3 regions of the Pseudoalteromonas sp. SG41-2 genome follow, and region 2 is predicted to be linked to each of the others. Evidence: predicted binding sites of a transcription regulator. Region 2 holds the regulator's gene; each other region holds the start of a gene.
The links. The regulator sigma-54, encoded in region 2, starts transcription at its own class of promoters, with help from an activator protein. The targets are predictions, from matches to a motif close to GTTGGCACGNNNNTNGNNT.
Positions count from the first base shown of each region.

Region 1: the regulator sigma-54 is predicted to act here: its motif matches at 6,119-6,137, upstream of dps (DNA starvation/stationary phase protection protein Dps).
Region 3: the regulator sigma-54 is predicted to act here: its motif matches at 4,162-4,180, upstream of H5186_RS01625 (BON domain-containing protein).

Region 1 covers NZ_JACJFK010000020.1:14,845-22,519, reverse strand. Annotated here, with positions in the region: gene H5186_RS15715 (DEAD/DEAH box helicase) at 1-884, shown strand, start outside; gene H5186_RS15710 (SulP family inorganic anion transporter) at 892-2,634, opposite strand; gene H5186_RS15705 (DUF2237 family protein) at 2,911-3,276, opposite strand; gene H5186_RS15700 (methyl-accepting chemotaxis protein) at 3,734-5,401, shown strand; gene dps (DNA starvation/stationary phase protection protein Dps) at 5,524-6,048, opposite strand; gene corA (magnesium/cobalt transporter CorA) at 6,387-7,343, shown strand; gene H5186_RS15685 (HPP family protein) at 7,428-7,675, opposite strand, start outside.
Region 2 covers NZ_JACJFK010000037.1:6,213-13,887, reverse strand. Annotated here, with positions in the region: gene kdsC (3-deoxy-manno-octulosonate-8-phosphatase KdsC) at 1-43, shown strand, start outside; gene lptC (LPS export ABC transporter periplasmic protein LptC) at 40-594, shown strand; gene lptA (lipopolysaccharide transport periplasmic protein LptA) at 584-1,117, shown strand; gene lptB (LPS export ABC transporter ATP-binding protein) at 1,114-1,839, shown strand; gene H5186_RS20595 (RNA polymerase factor sigma-54) at 1,906-3,402, shown strand; gene hpf (ribosome hibernation promoting factor) at 3,431-3,718, shown strand; gene ptsN (PTS IIA-like nitrogen regulatory protein PtsN) at 3,723-4,175, shown strand; gene rapZ (RNase adapter RapZ) at 4,196-5,038, shown strand; gene H5186_RS20575 (HPr family phosphocarrier protein) at 5,067-5,339, shown strand; gene mgtE (magnesium transporter) at 5,463-6,821, shown strand; gene H5186_RS23165 (hypothetical protein) at 7,579-7,675, opposite strand, start outside.
Region 3 covers NZ_JACJFK010000002.1:12,256-19,930, forward strand. Annotated here, with positions in the region: gene H5186_RS01610 (mechanosensitive ion channel family protein) at 1-833, shown strand, start outside; gene H5186_RS01615 (DUF1289 domain-containing protein) at 1,094-1,288, shown strand; gene H5186_RS01620 (alpha-amylase family protein) at 1,602-3,611, shown strand; gene H5186_RS01625 (BON domain-containing protein) at 3,786-4,109, opposite strand; gene srmB (ATP-dependent RNA helicase SrmB) at 4,515-5,747, opposite strand; gene H5186_RS01635 (tRNA1(Val) (adenine(37)-N6)-methyltransferase) at 5,824-6,522, shown strand; gene H5186_RS01640 (DUF4153 domain-containing protein) at 6,581-7,675, shown strand, end outside.

The DNA of each region.
Region 1 (7,675 bases), on a different contig from region 2:
TTAGAAGTAAACCTGAGTTAATTCATTTTAGTAACCGCTATTTTTATCAATCAAAATTAAAAGTAATGCAGCATCGCCCTTGTACAAGCAGTGGGCATTTATTTATCCATCGCGTTAATGGTGAAAGAGATAAAAATGGCGTTAATCAGCTCGAAGCCAACGCTGTAATCGCGAGCATAAAACAGCAAATGAGTGATGATCGAGAAGCGGGTGTTTATCACAGTATCGGAATTGTTTCGCCATTTCGAAGCCAAGCAGATTTTATAGCAAAGCAAATAGACGCTAATTTTAGTGACGCTGAAATAATTAAACATAAGCTCAGAGCCGCCACTCCTTTTGGTTTTCAGGGGGAGGAACGCGATGTTATGTTGATCTCTTTTGCCGTCGATAATGATGCAAAACGTGCGGCAGTATATTTAAATAAAGCAGATGTTTTTAACGTGACTATAACGCGGGCAAGACAAGCACAGCATTTATTTTTATCCATTGATGAAACACAGTTACCAGAACATTATTTATTAAGACGTTACTTAGGCTCGGTAAGTGAGTTTGCAGCCGCTCATACGTGTTTGTCTGATGTCGATGATTTTCAACGCAATGTAATACAAGAGCTGATGAAATTGCAGATAGAAACATGGCCTGGGTATGCTGTTGCGGGGACCGAGGTTGATATTTTATGCCGCTATCATGGCCGCTACTTAGCTGTCGATCTGATTGGTTACCCTGGACCTTGGGCTGATTTCTTTGAACTGGATACCTATAAGCTATTTAGTCGTGCCAATATTGAAATGCTACCCATAAGCTATGGCTTATGGGTTGTCGATAGAGATACCTGTATACAAGCAATTGTTAGTCGGTTGAAGATGAGTAACAACAAGACTTAATATTTATTTAGGCTTGTTGTGTACTGGCATCTTTAACTTCTTTAGTTTCGAACAAGTTTACTTCGGCACTTGATTGGCTGACGCTGTTTTTTTGTAAGGCAATATAGAGATCTGAATGCACGTAGATGCCGTCTTTACCGGATGTCATACCAGCAATTTCAAACCATGATAGTAATTGCCGCTTTCTGCCAGCAAGTTCTAATCGAATACCACGTTTTTTAAATATCACGTCTAAATCGGCGAGCATGGCCATGACACTTAAATCTAAATGGGTGAAGCAGGGGACTGCGTCGATAATAACGCATTGCGTGTCGTCTTTTTGCCGCGCATATTGTTCTAGCAAACGCCGTTTAAAGTAACCGGCATTAAAGTAAGTTAAAGGAGAATTAAAACGATAAATAAAGACTCCTTGTACTGACTTTGCTTTATCTGTGGCATCAAGGCTCCTAACAACGCCCTTAATATCAACACCTAATATATTGTCGGTAGGGCGCATTACGGTGCGAATAAACTGGAATAACCCCAATAGTACAGCGAGAGTGATGCCTGGTATTACGCCAATAAATAACACTGCGAATAAGGTGGCTAGCGCAAGGTAAAATGCTTGTTTGTCTTTACGCTTTAATAGCCAAATGGCTTTTAAGTCTAATAAATGGATTGAAGCAATAATAAGCACAACACCTAATGCTGCACTGGGAATAAATTCTAGGGGAGCGGTTAAAAATAGGGCGATAACAGCAATAATTCCCGCTGCGATAATCGACACTAATTGCGTTTTACCACCGGAATCATCGTTAACAGCTGTACGAGAGTCTGCACCACTGACAGCAAAACCTTGTGATAAAGCAGATCCAATGTTCGCAATACCTAACGCTCTAAACTCTTTGTCAGCATCTATGTCGTAACCATTTTTAGCTGCAAAACTGCGAGCGGTTAGCATCATACTGACAAAGCTAACTATTGCTAAGTTAAGTGCAGGCACGACAAGTTCACGAATAATACCAATATCATAAATAGGGGTGTTAAACACTGGAAGGCCACCGGTTACAGTGCCAATTGTGTTGATATCAAACTGCTTTAAATTAAAAACCCACACTAATAGGGCACCAAATGCGATAGCAAACATAGATGCTGGCCAAGTCGGTTTTAGTCGCTTCATGGCAAAAAAAACACCGAGGGTAAACAGGGCCATTAATAGAGTAGGGATGTGGGTTTGTGATAAATAAGTAGGCACACCTCCTAATCGTTCAAGTAAATATCTGTCATCGAAGGTAAAACCGAATACTTTAGAAAATTGGCTGACAATAATCGTAATTGCAACACCGTTTAATAAGCCCATTAAAATAGGCTTGGATAAGAAGTCTGCTAATACCCCTAATTTAAATCGGCTAGCAATAAAGCACCAAAAGCCAGTCATCGCGGTCATAGTTACAACGAGTTGCCAGTGTTTAACACTGTCCCCAGCTGCAAGTGGTGTCACCACCGCAGCAATAACCGCACATGTTGCTGCATCTGGTCCGACAATCAATTGTTTGGAAGTACCAAACAAGGCATATAAAATCATAGGTAATATGCATGAATATAGCCCGACAGCGGCGTTAACCCCAGTAAGTTGTGCATACGCGATAGCAACAGGTAGAGCAACGGCGGCAACGGATAACGCAGCCCTCACATCATCAGCAAACCACTTTCGTTCATAATGAAGTAAAGTGTTTAAACCTGGCATAAAATCATACAAACGCGACAGCACTAAAGTTTCCTTATTTAATCGTAAGCACACTTGGATAGTAAATTTAATATACCAACAAGTATAGCTCAGGGTTGAGGATTTTTTAATAAATAGCAGATACTTAGACTTAGGACTACTTTTGGTTCAGTGTTAAGTCTGATGAAAAAGTTTAAGGATATGCGATATTAGCTGGTTGGTGTTACCACATCGCTAATATCATACTAGATGGTGGTTAAGATAAAACCAGCGCAGAGCAATGGCTTTATCTTAGAGTGTGTAAATGCTTATTAGAAACTTTTAGCGTGCAGAGTATTGGTGAGCCTTTAATACTTCAAGAGAGACTACTTGTAACGATTTTTCATGGGTGGCCTCAAGTATAACCGGCGGAGCTACGTTTTCAGCAACCGCATGGTGCCAGCGCACGGCACATAAACACCATTTATCACCAGCCTTTAGGCCTGCAAAATCGTACATTGGATTAGGCGTTATCAAGTCATTGCCTTGTGCTTTTGAAAACTGTAAAAATTCATCAGTCATGATGGCACATACACTGTGGTTACCAACATCAGATGCAGGGACATAGCAAAATCCTTCTCGAGTGTAGCCTGTATTCCCGCAGCACAAATGCAAGCGCGTACCTAATACATTTAATTGATTGCTCATAAAACTACCTTGTTATAATTTGTATTGTTTTACATTGAGTCTGCTTTCAGACTATGTGAAAACGTGGTGGATGAAAAGCTGAATATTGATAGATAGCATGGAGATCACAAATAACATAGCCATTAAAAATATTAAACGTCAGTTTATTAAACTAATGGCGAGGCCAAAATCAGTTCAATATTCATTTATAGTTGCTTGTTGTGTGATTATTGTGCAATTGTGTTTTTGTTGGCTAGCAATTTTTACGTTTACTGTACTAGTAAAAATTTATTATGGTAGCTTTGCGGCTACTATACGTTTGTCTTATATCCAGAATCTATATATATGTGAATATGGTATTTGAATAGCTTTTGATTTCAAATAAACACTTAATTGTAATTGGCAGTATAATTACAGTTTTTATAAGCTCTCGATGTATCAATACTATGGAGCTTTACATTGTTACACGTGAGGAAAAATGAGTAATCTAAGTCTGAAAAATAAGCTGTTGCTATTAGCTATTTTGCCGCTCACGCTGCTGTTAATTAGTTTAATGGCCAGCTCATATTATTTAGAGTATCAAAATCAGCAGCAAAATTTTGTATCGTTTAAAACAAAATTAATTGCTGACAAAGAAAGTTTATTAGCAACTGAGGTTGAGATAGGCCGCCAAATAATTAATTACGAACTAGCCAAGGGGACTAAAGAAGATGCAAAAAATGCATTGCGAGATCTCACTTTTGGTAAAGATGGTTACTTTTTTATCTATGATACAAAAGGCGTTAGTATTTTCCATGCGTTATTGGGTGATGCAATTGAAGGGCAAAATAAAATAGCCATGACCGATCCTAATGGTAAAAAAATAATTGTTGGGTTGCTTGAGCAAGCAAGACAAGGTGGCGGTGCTTTTTATTATGCTTTTCAAAAGCCTAATACAACGGGTTTAGTTGAAAAAATGGGCTATGCAGCGATGGTTCCTGGTACAGATTGGATGCTAGGAACGGGCGCTTATATGGATGATATTGAAGCTGAGCTAACAAAATACCAAGCAACAATACAAGCTCATATGAATGAAAAAGTAACGACCCTGTTATTAATTGCATTATTTTGGGTGGTGTTGACGGTGTTTTTTGCCTTAATTGCGGCAAACAATATGGTAAAACCAATTCACAATATGGTGCAAAACTTAGATGATATTGCAAAAGGCGAAGGTGATCTGACTAAGCGCTTAGAAGTGCATAGTAACGATGAAATTGGTCAATTGGGTAATTCATTTAATGTGTTTGTTAGTAAACTACATAGCATTATCACCAATGTGGCAGATGTAACCCGTGATGTAAAAGATTCATCAAATGATATCAATACACAAACACAGTTAATTGAAAATCAGTTAGTAAACCATAATCATGAAACTGAGCTGGTAGCAACGGCGATCACCGAAATGTCAGCAACATCTCAGGAAGTCGCGCAAAATACCACACAAGTGGCGGTATCAACCCAGTCAGCCACGCAAGATGTTGCCAATGCTCAAAAATGTGTAGATGTTTCTTTAGAAGAAGTTTCAAATTTAATGAGTGAGATTAATCAAGCTGCTGAACAGGTTAATTCATTAAGTGAACAATCTAAAAAAATTAACAGTGTATTAAGTGTTATCGGTGGCATTGCTGAGCAAACTAACTTACTGGCCCTTAATGCGGCTATTGAAGCTGCAAGGGCTGGCGAGCAAGGCCGTGGTTTTGCGGTTGTAGCTGATGAAGTGAGAAGTTTAGCCAGTCGTACACAAGAGAGTACGTTAGAGATTAATGAAATGCTTAATGAGTTACATACGCTAGTCACGGCTGCGGTAAAGGCAATGTTGGCAAGTCAGCAAAGCTGTAATCGCTCAGTTGAGTCATCTCGCGCAATTTCTGAAAGTTTAGGAGCGGTAACCAGCTCGGTTACTACAATTAACGATATGAGCACACAAATAGCTACCGCTGCCACAGAGCAAAGTAGTGTAACTGAGGAAATTAACCGTAACGTTTTTGCGATTCAAGAAATCGTTAATGAGCTTACTCGTTCAATTAAAACAACCTCATCAGTCAGTCATCACTTAGCTGGTCGAGGGGAGAGTTTAGGCGATTTGGTAGGTCAGTTTAAGATCTAATATAAACAAAAAATAGCGGTATTATTGTTGAGCAGTAATAAATAAAGATCAGGCTTTAAATAGCCTGATCTTTGACTTTAAATATAAATGAATCAGTTTAAACTGAACACAAAACCGCTAGATTAGCTATTGAGTTTGCCCGTTGACGATTCTAAGTGTGCACGCACAAACCATTGAAACTGTTCTAAATCGGCAAGTTGGCTAATTAGCATATCCTCAGATACAGGATCGAGCTCTGATAGCTTGCCAATCGCACTTCGGTGATCGCCATTAATCCCATTGTATACTTTATCAAGCGCAACTAAATGATCTTTTACCAAGCCCTTACCAATTGCGTAATCTTGCCATGAACGACGATCAACTATCGATTTTGGAGTACCAACCGGAACTCCGCCCAGCGTAGCGATTCGCTCGGCGATGGTGTCGGTCATTGCTCTGATCACTTCAACCTGAGGGTCGAGCATTTCATGCACGCCAATAAAATTTGGGCCAACTACATTCCAATGAATATGTTTTAGAGTCAATTGTAAATCGATCAGTGCGACCATGCGGTTATCAAGTGTAGCAATGGTATTTTTTGCAGATTCTTCATTCATACCTGGGGCAGTAAATTCAGCGATTTTGTTTGTTTCGTTATTGTTACTCATTATTCCTCCTGATTTATAAGGAATGTTCACAGCGTCTAATAAAGTCTATGAACATGCGTTAGTTTATATAAAGCAATGGCTGTGCCGATAAAAATTATTTTTTAAGTTTCTGATATTTAATAATTTATATGTTTTTTGAAGTTGGGTGATGAAAGCATTTCTTTGAAATGCCATGAAAAATATGCACTTTTTTGTAAAATCTGCAAAATAAAAGATGCTGTTACGTGTTAGCGAATTACTTACTCTCAATAATAACTGTGATACAGAAGTGTATTATCATTGTTGATTAATCATCACTTACATATACTCAACCCATCTTGTTATTAAAGGAGAAGTGCATGTTGAGATTTTTTTCTATCGAGCAGGGGGTGATCAGAGAGTTAGAGCCTTCATCCGATACCTCTCTTGAAGCATCAATCAGAAATGCACACTGGATTGACACAATCAACCCAACGGAAGATGAGCGAAATACGCTCGCAAAAACGCTCAATATAACTTTTCCTGAGTCAGGGGATGTGCAAGAGATTGAAGCTTCATCGCGATGTTTTATCGACAATGAAGGCTTGCATGTGCACGCATTGTTTATGTCGCCCAATGAAGGACGTTTTAATACGGTAACAGTGGCCTGTTTACTTCAGGATAACTGTTTGCTGACCATTCGCGATGACGAGCTGGCTGACTTTCGATTGTTACGCTTAAGAGCACGTAAAGGTCAAGTAATGTGTGATACGCCAAAACAGTTATTGGTTACATTATTCGATCAAAAAGTCGAAAACCATGCTGATATGCTCGAGGATATGCATCATCAGTTAGAGAAGCTCAGTGCATATGTACTAGAAGAAGATGACTCTGATCTAGAAGAAGCGGTCAGTCGTATCGCGCGTTTAGAGGATGCGAATGGGAAAGTGCGTTTGTGTTTAATGGATACGCGGCGCAATATTTCGTTTTTAATACGTCGTTTAGGTGTACAAAATGAGGATCGCGAATCACTACGAGAAATTGTACTTGATATAGATACGCTAATGTCTCACTGTACCTTTTTGTTTGATAAGGTGAACTTTTTGATGGATTCAACACAAGGTTTTATTAACATTGAACAAAATCAAATTATCAAAACCTTCTCTATTGCTTCGGTGGTTTTTTTACCACCTACCGTAGTCGCCAGTGTATATGGGATGAACTTTAATATAATGCCTGAGCTGCAATGGGAATGGGGTTACCCATTTGCAATTGGCATTATGTTGCTATCGGGCTTTGCCCCTTATTTATTTTTTAAACACAAAGGCTGGCTGTAGTGTGTGCCAAGGACTACTTGGCATACACGATTACACGAGTTTATATTCATTTTATACGGATAGCGGTCTTATTATCACCTTGCATTAAGATAATAAAGCGGCCGCTAGGCGTACAAAGTCTGACGAGGTAAGTATACCCACGAGTTTATTTTTTTCAGTGATCACAGGCATGCAACCATGGCGGTTATCAACAAAAAACCGAGCAACATCTTGCAGTGGTTGGGTTGCTAGTACAGTGGCAAAATCGGTTGCCATAATAGTGTGTATTTTCGTTTGTTTCTCCTTTCGTTCAAGTGCGCTAGGGCTGTAATTAGCCATAATATTCATCACTT
Region 2 (7,675 bases):
CGAAAATGGTAAATCATTAACCAGCGAAGGCACGAGCTCATGAATAGTGCGCGTTTAATATTATGCGTATTATTTGTCGGCTGCATGGTATGGCTGTGGTATCCGTATTTTTATCAAAGTACCGCCATAAAACAACACCAAGAAGATATAATAGCAAAACCTGATTATACTGCGGTGGCATTAAAACAAACCGCATTTGATGAACAAGGTAAAATTAGCCACAAAGTAACAGCTGCAAAAATGGAACTCTACCAACAGTTAGGGTTCACTTACTTTGAACAACCTATTTTTACACTCTATAATCAACAGCAGACGTGGCAAATTAATGCCGATGAAGCCACCTTATATGAAAATCATCAATTAATTTTAGAAGGTAATGTGGTTGCTAAAAACCTGACCAATAATGCCATGATTGAACATATAAACGCAGATAATATTCAGGTTGATATTGAACTACAAACCATGAGTTCAGAACAACCAGTTGAATTAATCGGACCAAATTTAAAAATCACTGGGCGCGGTCTCCATGCCGACTTAAAAGCCGAAGTGGTAGAACTAATTAACCATACGCGAACCATATATTATGACCAATAAATTTGCTCACTTGCTTGTTATACCAAGCTTATTCATTGCTTTTGCAAGCTTTGCTGAAAATACGACACCACCTGCAGATCAAGTCTCTATCAGTGCTGACACGCAGCTTGCCCAACTGAAAGACAATATCGGTATTTTTGAAAAAAATGTTGAAATCATTCATGGTAACCGCCGTATCAAAGCGGATCGACTTGAAGTCCATAAGCGCGAAGATTTAGGCGATAACAAACAACTACTTGTCGCAACTGGCAGTCCGGCTTACTTTGAAGAAAAACAAACTGATGGCACAGTAATGAGTGCCAGTGCTGATGAAGTCCGTTACGATGTCGCTAAGCGCTATTTAACCTTGGTTGGCAATGCACAAGTCACTCAGGCAGGTCAAAAAATCAATGCCAAAAGCATTACCTATGATATGGACCAGCAACTGATCAGTGCTGAAAAAGGCGCAAGCTCAAGCGATCGTGTGCACACCATTTTGGTACCAGTAGACAGTAAAAAAGACAAATCTAAAGGGCAGCCATGAGTACATTAAAAGCTGAATTTCTAGCAAAAAGCTATAAAGGTCGCCAAGTTGTAAAAAGCGTGGGTTTAGAAGTTAGCGCAGGCAGCATTGTTGGCTTATTGGGTCCTAATGGCGCTGGTAAAACCACCACCTTTTATATGATTGTGGGTTTAGTTCCAAGCGACAAAGGTAAAATCAGTATTGATGATAATGACATCACCTTACTGCCAATGCACAGTCGCGCACGGTTAGGGATTGGCTACCTGCCACAAGAATCATCCATCTTCCGTAAATTAACTGTTTATCAAAACCTGATGGCTATTTTAGAAACTCGTAAAGAGCTGAATAAACAAGCCAGAGAAGAAGCGCTCGACAGCTTACTTGATGAGTTTAGCATTCAACATATCCGCGACAGCCAAGGTATGGCATTATCTGGCGGTGAACGTCGTCGAGTTGAAATTGCACGCGCTTTAGCCGCAAACCCAAAATTTATCTTACTTGATGAGCCTTTTGCTGGCGTTGATCCTATTTCAGTGTTAGATATAAAGAAGATTATTGAACACCTTAAAAACCGTGGTATTGGCGTGCTTATTACCGACCACAATGTACGAGAAACCCTTGATGTTTGTGAAAAAGCCTACATAGTTTCTCATGGGGAGTTAATTGCATCAGGTACCCCTGAGCATGTACTCGCCGACCAAACAGTCCGCGATGTTTACCTGGGCGAGCAATTTAGGCTATAAAGCCACGCTCGGCTAAGTATCTGCTAGACTTAACGATGATAACAATAAAAGGATTGTTAGAGATACATGAGGCAATCACTCCAGCTGCGCATGGGCCAGCAACTTACAATGACACCACAGCTGCAACAAGCAATTCGCTTATTGCAACTCAGTACATTGGATCTCCAGCAAGAAATTCAAGAAGCGCTCGACAGCAATCCATTGTTAGAGCTAGAAGAACATGAATATTCAGACGACACGGCTGGTAAAAACGAACAAAAACAAGATAACGATGACTTAACCGTTAGCGCATCAGCAGACGACAAGCCAAGCGAATATGAACAAGAAAGTAGCGAAGCATTAAGTAAAGAGACCTTAAGTGACGAAATGGCTATGGACGTCACCTGGGACGAATACATGAGTGCTGCGCCAAATACGTCATCTGGGCCAATGCCTGAAGATGAGTCAATTTATCAAGGTGCCTCAACTGAAACCTTGCACGAATATCTAATGTGGCAATTACAACTCACACCTTTTAGTCCAACCGATGAAGCCATTGCCATTGCGATTGTTGAAGCCGTTGACGATTCAGGTATTTTAACCTTGAGCTGCGAAGACATCGCAGAAAGCTTAAATCAAGGTAATAACGAAGAAGAAATCGAACTCGACGAAGTGCAAGCAGTGTTAAAACGCATTCAGTTGTTTGACCCTGTTGGTATTGCTGCGCGCAGCCTACAAGAATGTTTATGTATTCAATTAAATCAATTTGATCCTGCAACTCCTTGGATTAGCGAGACAAAAATGATTTTAACTGATCATATCGATTTATTAGCTAGTCGTGACTATCGCACTTTGATGAAAAAGACTAAGCTTAAAGAAGATGAACTAAAAGAAGTAATGACACTGATCCACAGCCTTAACCCAAAGCCTGCGGATACCATAGTACGCGAAGAATCAGAGTATGTTATTCCTGACGTTTCGGTGAAAAAAATTAAAGGTCGCTGGGTGGTTGAACTCAATCCAGACAGCATGCCAAAAATTAGAGTGAACAGCCAATATGCGGCGATGTCACGCTCTGTAAAATCAAGCACTGACAGCCAATTTATACGCTCGCATTTGCAAGAAGCTAAATGGTTTATTAAAAGCCTAGAAAGTCGTAACGAGACGTTACTCAAAGTAACCAACTGCATTGTTAAACAGCAGCAAGGATTCTTTGAGCATGGCCCTGAGGCCATGCGCCCTATGGTACTAAACGACGTTGCCGAAATGGTTGAGATGCACGAATCAACAATTTCTCGTGTAACCACCCAAAAATACATGCATACCCCTCGTGGTATATTTGAGTTAAAATATTTTTTCTCGAGCCATGTAAGTACTGAGAACGGCGGCGAATGCTCATCGACAGCCATTCGAGCATTGATCAGAAAATTGATCAGTGCAGAAAACTCAGCGAAACCATTGAGTGATAGTAAAATTGCAGATATATTGGCAGAGCAAGGTATCAAAGTAGCTAGACGGACTATTGCAAAATACCGCGAGTCACTGGCTATTCCACCGTCAAATCAACGTAAAAGTTTGATTTAAGGCGTAAAATCACAAGAGGAAAATGCTTATGCAACTAAATTTAACTGGTCGTCATGTAGAAATTACTGATTCATTAAGAGACTATGTAAACAATAAGTTTGCCAAGCTTGAAAGGCATTTTGATCATATCAATAATGTCCATGTCATTCTTGATGTAGAAAAGCTAAGCCAAAAAGCAGAAGCCACATTACATGTCAGTGGCGCTGAATTATTTGCCTCAACTGAGCACCAAGACATGTATGCAGCCATTGACGGACTAATCGACAAACTTGACCGTCAGGTAATTAAACACAAAGAGAAGCACGCTCGACACTAACACTATGAAATTAAGCTCACTTATTTGCCAGGACTGCAGTAAAGCTGCGGTCCTTTTTAATAGCAAAAAACGGATCATTGAATTTATCAGCCAATTGGCTCATGAACAACTTCCTCAGCTATCACAACAAGAAATCCTCAACGCACTACTGTCGAGAGAAAAACTAGGTAGTACGGGTATTGGTCGTGGTATTGCTATTCCTCATGGCCGTATGAGTGGTGTTGAAAACCCGCTAGCAATAATTATAGTGAGTGAATCACCGATTGATTTTGATGCGATAGATAATCGCCCAGTTGATATATTTGTAGCTCTCATCGTGCCAGATGGTGATAGCCAACTTCATTTGAAGACGTTAGCCACAATTGCTGATAAACTCAACGACAAAGATTTTTGTAAACAACTACGTAGCGCAAAAACAGACCAAGATTTGTATCACGTAATTGCTGCGCAATCGTAGCCAAATGAAGGAGAATTTACATGGAGTTAATCATCATCAGTGGGCGTTCTGGCTCAGGTAAATCTGTTGCTCTGCGTGTAGTAGAAGATCTTGGCTATTATTGTGTAGATAATATTCCGGTAAACTTATTACCTTCATTAGTGCGCAGTGTCTCTGATAATTATGACAAAATTGCCGTCAGTATTGATGTCCGTAATTTACCGAAAGAGCAGGAAGAATTTAACGATATTCTTGAATACTTGCCTGGTTTTGCAAATCCGACGCTATTTTATTTAGACAGTGATGATCAAACCCTGATCAAACGTTTTTCTGAAACTCGCCGCTTACACCCATTATCTTTGGACTCTTTGCCACTGGATTTAGCTATCAAGCAAGAAAAAGTATTACTTGATGTATTAACTACTCGCGCTGACTTTATACTTGATACCACTGATCTGAGTGTCCACCAGCTTGCAGAGTCAATCCGTGAAAAGATTTTAGGGAAAAAAGATAAAAAACTAATCATTACCTTTGAATCATTTGGTTTTAAATATGGTATCCCAAAAGAAGCTGATTATGTTTTTGATGCACGCTTTTTACCAAACCCACATTGGGAGCCTGAGCTTAAGCCACTTACAGGCCTTGATCAGCCAGTAAAAGATTATTTAGCCAGCCATAGTATCGTACAAAAATTCACTTGGCAGATCCAAACCTTTGTACAAACTTGGTTACCGCATTTGGAGCGTAATAACCGCAGTTACTTAACAATTGCTATTGGTTGCACCGGTGGTCAACATCGCTCAGTTTATCTAGCGCAAACTATAGGTGAAAGCTTCTCGATGAGCCACAGCAATGTGAAAATTCGCCATCGTGAACAAGAATAACAACTCACGTTTACAGTAAGGAATGTTGATGCGTTTAGAAGATACATTTTTAATAAAAAACAAACTCGGTTTACATGCTCGCGCAGCCAGCGTATTAGCGCAATTAGCTGTGCAGTTTGATGCCAGCATCACACTTCATCAAGATGACAAACAAGCCGCAGGCGATAGCGTACTCGGCTTAATGCTATTAGAAAGTAGCCAAGGCAAAGAAGTTAAAGTTGTATGTGAAGGCCCGGACGCTGAACCTGCTCTTGCAGCAATTGGCGAGTTGATCGCACAACGCTTTAACGAACAAGAATAGCTCGTAGTCAGTACCACTAAATTGCGTTAAACTAAATAAAGTCGTTAATTAAACAGACCAAGCGCGTTAATTACCGACAACTGTTACCCTACCTATCAAGCGTATTAATTTTTAAGGACGCCAATGCCAGAAGCTTTTGAACAAGATTACCCACTACAACAACTAAAACAAGTGACCAAGTCACTTAACAGTGGTCAATTTGTTCAAGTAAGGCGTATGTTGGCAAAAACAGCTCCGTGTGACACCGCATTATTACTCGAGTCATCCCCACATAAAATTCGTACCTTGCTATGGCAACTGGTTGATCCAGATGTACAAGGTGACGTACTCGAAGAACTCTCAGAAGATGTTCGTTTAGGGATCATTGCCCAAATGGAGCCGAAGCACATCGCTGCGGCAACTGAGGACATGAGCCACGATGATCTAGGGGAAGTACTACGTAGCCTACCTGATACCGTCTACAAAGACGTTGTTAGTGCCATGGACAGCCAAGATCGAGAACGTGCAACTCAAGCACTCTCTTATCAAGAGCGCTCTGCTGGCGCGCTAATGAACACTGATACAGTGACCATCCGTCCAGATGTCACTATCGACGTAGTACTGCGCTACTTACGTTTACGTGGTGAGCTACCAGAAGGTACCGATGATCTTTATGTTGTTGATAAACATAACTGCTTTATAGGTGCCATGTCGTTAACGACCTTGTTGACTAACTCGCCAGATAAAATCATTCGCGACTTAATGGATGAAGATTGTGAATCTATCCTCATTTCGATGGATGAAACCGATGTAGCACAACTGTTTGAACGTCATAACTGGATATCAGCCCCAGTGGTTGATGATAATGACCATCTACTTGGCCGTATCACCATCGATGATATCGTTGACGTTATCCGTGAAGACGCCGAGCATAGCTTATTAAGCCTAGCCGGTCTTGATGATGAAGAAGATACCTTTGCCCCAGTGTTAAAAAGTTCGAAAAAGCGCTCAATTTGGCTTGGCGTTAACTTATTAACCGCGCTACTTGCTGCGATTGTGGCAAGCTTCTTTGAAAACACCTTAGCAATTTTACCTATTCTAGCGGTACTCAACGGTATAGTGCCATCCATGGGTGGTGTTGCGGGCAGCCAAACATTAACCCTCGTAATACGTGGTATTGCAGTGGGTCATATCAACCAAACTAACCAACGCTTTTTACTGATCAAAGAGCTTGCAATCGGCGCAATAAACGGGATTGTTTGGTCCATTTTAATTGCCGGTGTTGTTGCTATTTGGCAATGGGACTTTAAGCTTGGCGGCGTACTCGCCTTTGCCATGTTTATGAACTTAGTAGCCGCAGGTATCGCCGGTGCCAGTATTCCGCTGCTATTGAAAAAAATGAAAATTGACCCTGCATTAGCTGGCAGCGTAGTACTGACAACCGTAACCGATATTGTAGGGATCTTCGCCTTCCTAGGCACCGCCACATGGTTGTTGGTGTAGTTAAAAATTAGTTAAAGGTTAAACCCATCGTAGGCGCGAGTTTATCTCGCGCATCTCTTAGCGTTACATCAACCTCATCCGCCAACTTAGGCAATGGCTTTAGCCATGAATGTTATCAACCGCGCGGCATAAAGCACCGCCTACGATAAACCCAAAACTTTAACACCCGTAGGCGTTGAGCTTGCTGACGCACAAACTCCGAGCCACATTTAAAACGCGGTGGCAAGCCACTCGCCTACAAGTGATTTAACACCGAGATAAACGTTAAAACCCGTAGGCGTTGAGCTTGCTGACGCACAAACTCCGAGCCACATTTAAAACGCAGTGGCAAGTCACTCGCCTACAAGTGATTTAACACCGAGATAAACTTTAACACCCGTAGGCGTTAAGCTTGCTGACGCACAAACTCCGAGCCACATTTAAAACGCGGTGGCAAGCCACTCGCCTACAAGTGATTAATTAGACATCAAAGTAAACCTTAACACCGTAGGCGTTAAGCTTGCTGACGTACAAACTCCGAGCCACATTTAAAACGCAGTGGCAAGTCACTCGCCTACAAGTGATTTAACACCGAGATAAACTTTAACACCCGTAGGCGTTGAGCTTGCTGACGCAAAAACACCTATGACTATAATAAAATGAGAGGTTAAACATTCTTGGGGAAGGTTATAAGTGGATGTTCTTAATGAAAATAACAACATACACTTATAATTTTGGTATATAACATCCTAGCAAAATCCTTCTAATATCTACTTATTTAAAGCCCATTCCTTGCTGCTTTTACTTCGCTCCTTGATGCGCTATTCATTAGTTCCTTCCATTGCTGTGCCGTCCAAAGTGGCTTTGCGCTTTTT
Region 3 (7,675 bases), on a different contig from region 2:
ATATACCTAATTTTATAGTGGCGGTGATCATCGCCATTGTTTTCTCAATTCTCGCGCGTTTTTTAGGTTCGATGATGCGCAATGTTTTACGCCGCTCGTTAGACTCCCAACAAATTGCAGACTTAATGGCATCGATATTCAAGATGATAGTACTGTGTGTTGGGTTATTTGTTGCCCTCGATTTTATAGGGCTAAAAGGCACTGTAACGTCATTACTGGCTGGTGCTGGGATTGTTGGTCTAGCAATTGGTTTTGCCTTTCAAGATATGACCGAGAACCTAATAGCTGGTATTGCTATGGGTATTCGCAAACCCTTTAAAACAGGCGATGTTATAAAAACCGATGATGTGTTTGGCAATGTGCGCTCAATAAATTTGCGCAACACGCTTATCGAAAACTTTTATGGGCAATTGATTTTAGTGCCTAACAAAATACTTTTTCGTAATGTATTACGTAATTACAGTACCTTAGGTGTACGCCGCATTGAAGTGCCGGTGGGCATTTCATATGGTGATGACCCAGAGCTGGCAGCCGAGGTGATAGTTAAAAAAATCAATGAATTTGATTTTGTAATTAAACAAGACGAAACCGCTGTTTATGCCGAAGGGTTTGGCGACAGTAGTGTCAACTTACTGGTGTGGTTTTGGATCAAATATCCCGGCGAGGCAGACTTTATGAGCGTACGCCATAAAGCAATTGTGGCAGTCAAACAAGCGCTAAGTGACGCTGATATTAGTATTCCATTCCCAATTCGCACCCTTGATTTTGGTATTAAAGGCGGTGAAAAACTCGATGCGATGATCACTGAAAAGCGCCAGCACTCAGAACAATAAATGGTTCTATCAACAGGTAATATTTACCTGTTGATAGTGCTAATTTACACAAATTTACAGCTGGTAATACAGTTGTTGATTGGCGCATATTTACCAGTATTAAGTTTTCTACTGATAGACAGCATTTATGGCGAAGCATCAAAACAAGTAAAAGGCAGTGGTCATAGTTTAGTTATCGCTAGCCGATTATCGACTTTACTTATTAGACACTAGCTAAAACTAAGGCTAGTGTCTAATAAGTAAAGTCGAAGGTAAAATTAATGAATAACATTAAAGTGAGCAATGAAGAACCAAGTAGCCCATGTATTCGGCATTGTTGTTTAGATAAAAACGATACCTGTATCGGTTGCTTTAGAACCCTTGATGAAATTCTCGCGTGGCACAGTGCAAGCCCTGCGCAAAAGCTGCAAGTTCTTAATGAATGCCAAAATCGCAAAAACGCGCAACATAAATAATCACTTTGTAGAGCAGTCTGCAAAAGCTAACCACAAACTTCAAGATTAGTACCATTTAATTCGTAATAAAGATAAAAACCGTATACTAGTTTTTACCGCTCTGTACTGCCCGTTAATAAACACTCCAACACACACAAAGAATAAGTTAGCGATACACTCGTGCCACTGCATTTGTGCTAAGCATCCATAATCGATGGTGTTTTTGAATTTTTGATTGCATACGTATTCAATTTTCATTTTGTGAGAATCCCTCTACTGTTAATTCTTTGTAAATGAAGAATGCCTATTACTTGACAACACAACGGAACACACAATGAAAATTAAAAGAATAGTAACCACTATTGGGCTAAGCGTTGCCCTAAGTGCTACGTCGATTGCAAATGCAACACCAACAACATTCGTCCATCTATTTGAATGGAACTGGCAAGATGTAGCCCTCGAATGTGAACAATACCTAGGACCTAAAGGCTATGCTGCGGTACAGGTATCGCCGCCTAATGAACATATACAAGGCAGCCAATGGTGGACGCGTTATCAACCTGTCAGTTACCTATTGCAAAGCCGAGGCGGTAACCGCGAGCAGTTTATTGATATGGTTAATCGCTGTAATGCCGCTGGCGTTGATATTTATGTAGATACTTTAATCAATCATATGGCTGCAGGCAGTGGTACAGGTACCGCTGGTAATACCTATGGTAATAAACAATACCCAATTTATAGCCCACAAGACTTTCACACCAGTTGCACCATTAATGGCTCTGACTACGGCAACGATCGTTACCGAGTACAAAACTGTGAGTTAGTTGGACTCGCAGATTTAGATACCGCTGCAACGTATGTCCAAAACACATTAGCGGCTTACATTAATGAATTACAAGCCATTGGTGTTAAGGGGTTTCGGTTTGATGCCTCTAAACATGTTGCAGCCAGTGATATTCAAAGTTTAATGGCGAAAGTGAATGGCTCGCCAGTGGTCTTTCAAGAAGTAATTGATCAAGGTGGCGAGGCTGTTGGTGCCTCTGAGTATTTAGCGTCAGGTTTAGTTACGGAATTTAAATACAGCACTGAACTTGGCAATACCTTTAGAAATGGCTCGCTCGCATGGTTAAGTAATTTTGGTGAAGGGTGGGGGTTTATGCCAAGTGCATCAGCTGTAGTATTTGTAGATAATCATGATAATCAACGCGGTCATGGTGGTGCCGGTAATGTAATTACCTTTGAAGATGGCCGCTTGTACGACTTAGCAAACGTATTTATGTTGGCTTACCCGTATGGTTATCCAAAAGTAATGTCTAGTTACGACTATCATGGTGACACAGATGCTGGTGGTCCAAGCGTACCTGTGCATAACAACGGTAATTTAGAATGCTTTGCGAGTAATTGGCAATGTGAGCATCGTTGGGCATACATTGCAGGTGGCGTAGATTTTAGAAATAATACAGCTGATAACTGGGCAACAACCAATTGGTGGGATAATACTAACAATCAAATAGCCTTTGGTAGAGGAAGTTCAGGTCATGTTGCCATTAATAAAGAAGGCTCAACACTCAATACTACCGTGCAAACAGATATGGCTCCAGGGCAATACTGTAACGTGCTAAAAGGAGCGCTGACTAATGATGCAACAAGTTGTACTGGTGAAGTTATTACTGTTAATGCAAATGGCACTATAAACTTAAATGTAGCCGCGTGGGATGCAATGGCTATTCATAAAAATGCCAAGCTAACCACTAATTCAACCCCTGATCCTCAGAGTGATTGGCAGCGAACTGTGATATTTATTAACGCACAAACGCAAACTGGCCAAGATATGTTTATTCGCGGCGGGATTGACCATGTTTATGCGAACACAAATCTTGGGCGTAACTGCCAAACAAGCAACTTTGAATGTGCTATGCCAATTCGCCATAATAATTTGCAAAGTGCCACTACCAGTCCTTGGAAAGCAAACGATAATTACCTAGATTGGTATGGTATTGAAACGGGCCAAAGTAGTGAGGCGCAAGGGACCGCAACCGATTGGACAACTAATATTTGGCCAGCAACTTGGGGAGCAGAAAAAACCGTTGCTAATGATGGCTTTGGTGTTACACCACTGAATATTTGGGGGGAACATTACTGGCTGCTTGATGTTGATATGGATTGCAGCAAAGCGGTTAATGGATGGTTTGAGGTAAAAGCGTTTATTAAAAATGGTCAGGGCTGGGAGGGTAATATCGCGCAAGTAAACACCCCTTATGCTAGTACTAATCATGTTGCTCAATGCGGCAAAATTAATAAATTTGAGTTTAATAATTCAACGGTAGAAATACGCAATTTCTAATTTTATTACAGATAAATCCCAGCTAAACCATAAGTATGCGTTTAGCTGGGATTTTACTTTGTAAGTCATGTTTTGGAGATTTGCGTTTTCTGTGTTTTAAGTAAACCTAAGTTGAATCACCAGAAAATCAGTTGCTTTAACTCTTTAATCTTTAGCCTAGCAGCTTTAAACTCTTCAATCTCTCACCTGCATTTTATTTTCTATGATTGCTACACCTTGGGTGTTTTCTAAAAACTTTTGTGCCAGTGCGCGTTCAAAGCCGGTTTCGGTTAGACCATAAATGGCTACTTTGTTGCCATCAACGTGTACTCGCAGTTGCGAGAGGTTTAGGTTTGGATTGCTGCGCAGTTTATCAATTATAGTCTGCTGTAGTGTTGGTTGAGGAGAAACGCTGCTGATCATAATTGTACTAGTGGCTGCACTGACTTGCGTTGCGCAGGCGAGTAAAAATACACAGCATAGTGATACCAATGATACAGTTAATTTGAAGCGACTCATGATTTCCCTCATAACATCTATTGTATGTGTTTAGTGAATAGTAAGCCTACTGTTACAATATTTATTCCAACTTTAACGCATTGAAATTGAAGGGGTATTTTAAGTTCGGGTAATGTTTTTGGAATTTTTTACATTCAACTGAGTAAAAAGTACGGCGATTAGCTAACTAATTTAGATTTGTAGTTGTTGTTTAGTGCAGCTAGAGCGATGCAATATATTTTATTGCTAAGTGATGATCGTAGCTGCAAGATTGTAATGAGCAAGCTAAATGGGGGGCACAAGATAATTAATTTGCATGACTGCTATGAGAGGGTTTAATAATTTACTGCGAGTAGGTAAAACTGAATGTAAAAAGCCGAGACTATGATAAGTCTCGGCTTTTTATGTAGCGTCAAAGCAGATGAATTATTTCTTTTTCTTGGCTTTTGCTTTGGCCTTTTTACGGGCTTTGATTTTTACCGGATCTTTATGTTTTTTGATTGGCGCTTTAGCTTCTTTATGACGCGGCTCAAATCCTTTAACAACACGGCGTTTAAGGCGCAGCTCAATGTAGCGTTCAATTTTGGCTAATACTGCAATGTCATGGGCTTCTACTAACGAAATTGCAATGCCTTTCTTACCTGCGCGAGCAGTGCGGCCAATACGGTGAACATACACGTCTGCTGTGCGTGGCATATCAAAGTTGATCACATGACTAATATCAGCCACATCAATACCGCGGGCGGCAACATCAGTCGCAACTAATATTCTTGTACGGCCACTGTGGAAATTTTCCATTGCCTTCATGCGTTTGTCTTGTGGCATCTCGCCACGTAACCAGGCTGCGCGAACCCCAGCATTGGTCAGCTCGCCGACTAATGTTTCTAGGCGATCACGGGTTTTAACAAACACAATAGCTTTGCTTAAGTCTTCACTGTTTAGTATTTCAACCAACATTGCTAATTTATGGTTGTAATCATCAGCAATGTGTACCCATTGGTGGATTTTAGCTTTTTCTTTACGTGAAGATTCAGCTTCTAATAGGGCTGGATCTTTTAAAATTTGCTCTGCAAATCGTTCAACGCTATCGCCTTCAAGAGTGGCTGAGAATAAAAAGCACTGACGACGATTTTTTGCTTCTTCGCAAATACGCATCATTTCTTTACGAAAGCCCATGTCTAACATGCGGTCTGCTTCGTCTAAAATAAGCATCTCGACGTTTTCGGCATGAAAGTTTTCGGTTTCTAAATATTCCATTAATCGCCCTGGTGTGGCGATTAATATATCGTTATTTTTTTCAAAAATTTCTTTATGCGTACCGTAGTTAATACCGCCAGTAACAACACCAATTTTAAGGTTAGTGCCTTTAGCAAGTAGTTCACACTGTTCATGAATTTGATAAGCTAACTCGCGCGTTGGAGTCATGATCAAAACACGGGCAAAACCAGGCTCGCGACGCGGGAAATCAAGTAAGTATTGAATCGCCGGGATCAAAAATGCCGCTGTTTTACCAGTACCGGTTGGTGCAGAGGCTAAAATATCACGGCCTTGCAGCGCTTCAGGGATCGCTTGTTGTTGAATGCTAGTTGGGGTTTCGTAACCCATTTTAGCAACGGCTTGTAGTATCTTGTTATCAATATCAAAATCAGAAAATTGCATAGAGTGTCAAAAATAGAGGACAATTGCTGGTAATTATACGCGCTATCCGCCAGTTGGTGAATGAAAAGGTGAAAAAATGTCAGGCTTTGTGTTTAAACAATTTAAAGTAGCGCAAACGCGCAGTGCGATGAAGGTCTCGACGGATGGAATTTTACTCGGTGCATGGGCTGACTTAACTACTTCACAGCGGTTACTTGATATTGGCACAGGTACTGGGTTGTTGGCATTAATGTGCAAGCAACGCAAACCAACTATGCAGGTTAATGCTGTTGAAATTGATGCCAATGCATGTGCTGATGCGCAGCAAAATTTTACAAATAGCCCATGGTCCGATATTAAATTGATGCAAAAAGCTATTCAGCAAGTAACCACCACAACTGAGTTTGATGTTGTGATCAGTAACCCTCCGTATTTTAATGCCAGTTTAAAAGGGCAGGACTTAGCCCGTAATACCGCACGTCATACAGATAGCTTAAGTTTTAGTGAGTTAATCACTGCATTCAAACACCTTAGTCACCAAAATGCTTTTTTAAATGTGATTCTACCTTGCCCAGAAGCGCAGTTGTTTATTGCACAAGCGCAATTACAAGGTTTGTATTTAGTGCGCCATTGTTTAGTACAAACTACTGCCACTAAAGCGCCGAGCAGGAGCTTAATGTGCTTTGCTTATCAGATGCAAGAATGCGAGCTGACCAGCTTAACGATTCATGGTCAAGGGGCTCAATATAGCGATGAGTATATAGCTCTGTGTAAGGATTTTTACTTGAAAATGTAATCATCATTGAATAAAAGGTACATTTATCGCACACTGATGAAAAACCTGAGTGATAGATATGGATAATCAACTACCTAAACCTTTTATTTTTGTACTTTCCTTAGTGCAAGGCATTGTTCTTACTTTGTTATATCGTAGTGTTGAAAATCAGCTATGGCCTGCGACAGAGCCAGTTTGGTTGTTTTCTTTAGTTACTTTTACCATTAGTTTTGTGCTACTGACTTTACTTGCTGTAGAGCAAGCTAATATTAAAAAACTGCTTAGTTACTTGTTACCATTTAGTCTGTTGTTATCACTCCTTGGTGCTTATATTGGTGCTCAGCAATACCCTATTGCGCTGGTTAATAACGATGCTTTAACGGCCATTTTTATATTCACAGCCTTAATTGCCAGCTTTAAAGCACTTATGTATATCCAACAACTGATTGGTAATGAAGCAATTAGTTATAGCCAATTATTCAAGCTCTCATGGCGAAACTTTATTTTATTTGCAGAGTGTTGGTTATTCGTTTTAATTTTCTGGGGAATTTTGCAGTTAGGAGCGGCGCTATTTAATGCGTTAGAGATTACATTTTTCTCTGAGCTACTCAAAAAAGACTGGTTTTGGATCCCAACTTTAACCTTAGCGTTCGGTTTTGCCACGGTGATCTTTAGAGGGGTTATGCATATAGAAGATAACATCTCATTTTTATTGCAAACCTTGATTAAGTTTTTACTGCCAGTACTTACGGTTATTTCTTTAGGCTTTTTAGCGACGCTACCGTTTACGGGGCTAGATAAATTATGGCAAACAGGCAGTGGTAGCTCGTTAGTTTTATGGTTACAGGTACTCACTTTATTTTTTGTGAATACGGTTTATCAATACGCTGCTGATCAGCGACCTTATAAAATTGTAATACACAGGTTAGTATTTTTTGGTATTGCTTTATTACCAATTTACAGTGTGATTGCCGCTTATGGCATTTGGCTTAGAGTTGAACAATACGGGATCACGGTGGGTCGCTGCTGGGCTATTTTAGTGTGTCTTTTACTTGCGTGTTTTTCATTCGGGTATTTAGTCGGGATCGTTAAAAAGCGCGATGCATGGCAACAAGTGCAAAGCAAAGTTAATATTGTGATGGGGGTAGTGATTTTAATATGCATGCTACTAGTG